2 regions of the Arminella tumorigenes genome follow, and region 2 is predicted to be linked to the other one. Evidence: predicted binding sites of a transcription regulator. Region 2 holds the regulator's gene; the other holds the start of a gene.
The links. The regulator LexA, encoded in region 2, represses DNA repair genes until DNA is damaged. The targets are predictions, from matches to a motif close to TGTTCNNNNTGTGTTCNG.
Positions count from the first base shown of each region.

Region 1 (2,204 bases), 1.2 Mb from region 2:
GCCTCGCAAGCTTCGAGGAGGACGTGGCGATCATCTCGACATCCTTCTGGGCAGCGGAGAAATGTCCCTGGAGTTTGGTGACCCGCTCATCGAGACGACCGAGATCGGCCATCAGCAGCGCCACTTCTCCTTGGATGAGATGTGCCTGCTCGCGCATCCGCTGGTCCTTCAGGACAGACTGGATCACCTGGATCGACAGCATCAGCAGGGACGGGGAGACGATGACGATCTGCGCGCGGTGCGCCTTCTGGATGATAGTCTCGAACTTTTCGTGAATTTCGGCAAAGATCGACTCCGATGGTACGAACAGAAAGGCAGTGTCCTGGGTCTCACCCTTGATCAGATATTTCTCGGAGATATCGCGGATGTGGACTTCCATGTCGCGGCGAAACTGTTGGCCGGCGATGCGTACCATTTCCGGGCTGGAGGCCGCGCGGATGGCGTTCCAGGCTTCCAGCGGGAATTTTGCATCGACCACCAGGGGCGGCAGTCCGTTTGGCATATGGATGATGCAATCGGGCCGCGACCCGTTCGACAGCGTGTGCTGGAAGGCATAGGCGCCGAACGGCAGGCCGTCGGCAACGATGGTCTCCATCCGTGCCTGGCCGAAGGCGCCGCGCGTCTGCTTGTTGGACAGGATCGCCTGCAGCCCGACGACATCCTTTGCAAGCGACTGGATATTGGTCTGTGCGGCATCGATGACCCCGAGCCGTTCCTGCAGTTTCTGCAAGTTTTCATGCGTCGATTTCGTCTGTTCGTTGAGCGTGCTGGTCACCCGGTGCGACATCCCGTCGAGACGCTGGTTGACGGCGTGGTTGAACTCCGCCTGGCGACTGCCGAACACCTCGGTCATCGTCGCCAGACGGCCCCGCATCTCGGCCTGAAGCCGCAGCATCTCCGCCATCCGCTGCTCCGCCTCAGCTGCGCGAAAATCCATCTCGTCGTCGCTCTGCCTTCTCCCGGCACTGCGGACCAGCAGGATGACGATGACAAGAACGAGCAGGCCGACCGCGCCGTACAGCAACTGCACCGTCTGGAAGTCGGAACCAAAAAGGGAGATCGTCATGGCATCCTGGCGATAGTTGAAGATCGCCGGACTATAACGCCAGTGCGGCTAAAAGCCAGATCAAAACGTGAACAATTTAAACTGTCTATACCGGGCGAAATCTGGGTAACAAAGTTAACGGATGGTCAATGCAAATCGGTCAAGTCTGGCAGATTGCCTTTACCTGCACGCTTGGCGTGCGGAAGCCTCATTCAGACCGAGATCAAGATGAAAGCTGCGCCCGACACATCCACCCTCAGACAACGCCTGGACTTCATCGAGATTGACGACGCCACCCGCGAGACCCTGCGCGAAATGCGCCCGACGCTTTCGGAGCTCCTCGGCGGCGCGCTCGACAAGCTCTATGCGAAGATGGGCCGGACACCCGCAATTTCCCATTTCTTCCGAGACAAAGCCCACATGGACGGCGCCAAGGCGCGCCAGGAAAGCCACTGGGGACATCTGTCGAATGGACAATTCGATGCCAACTACGTGGCCGGCGTGACTGCTGTCGGCAAGACCCATGCGCGCATCGGCCTCGAGCCAAGCTGGTACATCGGCGGCTACGCCCTGGTGCTGACGGAACTGATGCATGGCATCATGGAGAAGCATTGGCCATCGCGCTTCGGCAAACGCCACGCCCCAGGCCTGTCGAACAAGCTGGCGGCCGTCGTCAAGGCGACTTTCCTCGATATCGACTACGCGATCTCCGTTTACCTCGCCGAACTGGACGAGAAACGCCAGGTCCTGGAGCAGGATCGAACCCGAGCGGAGGCCGATCAGCGCATGGCCATGGAGCATTTGAGCCGTGGCCTCGAATCTCTGTCCAAGGGCGACTTCGAGGCGGTATTGCCGGAGAACCTTCCGGGTGCCTTTCAGAAGATGGCCAGCGACTACAACAACGCGGTAGCGGCGCTCCGCCATTCCATCGGTGGTGTTCGCGCCACGTCCGAAGGGGTGTTGAGCGGTACGGACCTTATGTCGAAGGCGACGGATGACCTTTCCATGCGCACGGCGCAGCAGGCCGCCGGCGTCGAGCAGAGTTCTGCCGCGCTGCAGCAGCTGGCTGTCAGCGTCGGCCAGACGGCATCCAATGCGGCCAGGGCCTCCGTTGCCGTAGGCGAAACCCAGCAGCAGGCGAAAAGCTCTGGCGATCTCG
Region 1 covers NZ_CP117255.1:53,194-55,397, forward strand. Annotated here, with positions in the region: gene PR017_RS00280 (DNA recombination protein RmuC) at 1-1,066, opposite strand, end outside; gene PR017_RS00285 (globin-coupled sensor protein) at 1,274-2,204, shown strand, end outside.
Region 1: PR017_RS00280 (DNA recombination protein RmuC) is a predicted target of LexA. The motif match lies at 1,123-1,140, and genes of this name have one in related genera.

Region 2 (2,204 bases):
TTGCAAAGGCAACGGAGGAAAATCCATCGTCACCGACGCGAAACCGGAAGGCCTGGTCGCGCGCAACGAAGACATTGCCGGCCAGCGCAGATGCCTCGCACTCCGAGAGACTGGCAATGCCGAGCGGCTCTAGATAGGTCTTGTCGGCGAAGAAAACGCAAGCATTTTCAGTACCAAAGGGATGCCGTGCATCGGCGGCGACAGTAAAGCCGAGCTTGCTCAGCCGCTGGCGCGCAGAGGCTATATCGCAGGTCGGCAGAACCAGATGGTCGATCGGGTAGGCTGCTGTCATGGTTTGACTCCGTCCTGCAACACCGTCAGCGACGGCAACGCGACATGATCTTCCAAAAAAGCGATTATTCCAACGGCGTTCACAAAGATTTAGTCACTTGCGGAACACATATGGAACATATAGTGTCCGTTCTGGCTTTGTTTCGCACTTGGAGCACGAAAAACGATGTTGACGCGCAAGCAACAGGAACTGCTTCTCTTCATTCACGAACGAATGAAAGAGTCCGGCGTCCCGCCTTCTTTCGATGAAATGAAGGATGCGCTGGACCTTGCGTCCAAATCAGGCATCCATCGGCTGATCACGGCGCTGGAGGAACGCGGCTTCATCCGCCGCCTGCCGAACCGGGCACGCGCTATCGAGGTCATCAAGCTTCCAGAGGCCTATAACCCCAATGCACAGCCACGGCGCGGCTTTTCGCCCAGCGTCATCGAAGGCAGCCTCGGCAAGACGCCGGCTATTGCCGCAGCGCCGACAAAGCCCGCAGTCGAGGACCGCAGCGGCTCAGTCTCGCTGCCGGTCATGGGCCGCATCGCCGCCGGTGTTCCCATCGCCGCAATCCAGAACAATACCCACGACATCATGGTTCCCGCCGACATGGTCGGCGCCGGCGAGCATTACGCGCTCGAAGTGCGAGGCGACTCGATGATCGAGGCCGGCATCTTCGACGGCGATACCGTCATCATCCGCAATGCCAGTACGGCGAGCCCCGGCGACATCATCGTCGCCCTCGTCGATGACGAGGAGGCAACGCTCAAGCGCTTTCGACGCAAGGGTGCCTCCATTGCGCTCGAGGCAGCCAACCCGGCGTACGAGACCCGCATCTTCGGCCCGGACAGGGTTAAGATCCAGGGGCGGCTTGTCGGGCTCATCCGCCGGTATCACTGACCGGTGACGTGGCGTCGGTACCGATGAAAGCCGGCTTTCGCCAGTCGTAGGCTCGATGCCTTTCCCACGGACGATCAAGGGCGCTGAACGCAGTGATGACCTCGGGCTGAGGAGCGCTCAGGTCGACCTCGATGGAGCCTGTTTTGCGCAGCGATGCACCCGTATAGAGGGCCGCACCGGACCGACATCGATCGAGGCGAATCCTTACCGGCGTGATGACGATATCGGCGGTATCGCAGGCCGGACCCAGATAGGCGGCATCGGATATAGTCACGAGCATTGCGCCCGTTTCGAGCATGGCAACGCACCAATCGCGACCATGGCAGGCAAAGCCGCCGTCGACGGCACTGTCCAGCGCCGTCTCCATTGCCAGTCGCAGCGTTGCCTGGTGCTCCGCATCCATACGGTTCAAGGGCTGGCCACGAACGGAGTGGGGCGGGGTCGAATTGTCCGGCGGCAGCATTTGCGGCGGCGTATCTTCGGACACCGGCAGGGCTCGCTGCCATTGCTGATAGATGAAATCCGGGGGGCGTTCGCGGTTGCGCTCGAGACGACCTTTCCGGAACAGGGCTACGAGTTCGCCATCCTCTGAAATCAGCAATTCCGATCTCTGGGGAGAAGGCTGCAAGGCGGCAAAAGTCACAGAGGCTGCGATCAGCAGCGCGCCGGCATGGCGCATGGGCGTTCGCAGCACCGTCATCAGCAGGAATCCGGCAATGATGGTCTGGAAAAGCCCGGCAGGCAGGCGCGCGAACGGGACATTGCCGCCCCATGCCGCCACCGTCTTCGCGATGACCATCACGATATCGAGTCCCCAGCCGGTGATAAGCCAGAATACGCCGTCCAGGCCGAAGGGCATCATCAGCATGGCGAGCATGCCGACCGGCATGACAATGAATGACACCACCGGCATGGCGGCAAGATTGGCAACGAGGCCATAGGTCGCCAGTCTGTGAAAATGCTCGATCGAAAAGATCGCCGTCGACGCGCCGCCGATAAACGACGTCATGGCGATGCCTGTGAAAAA
Region 2 covers NZ_CP117255.1:1,243,503-1,245,706, reverse strand. Annotated here, with positions in the region: gene PR017_RS06240 (VOC family protein) at 1-292, opposite strand, end outside; gene lexA (transcriptional repressor LexA) at 458-1,177, shown strand; gene PR017_RS06230 (ComEC/Rec2 family competence protein) at 1,158-2,204, opposite strand, start outside.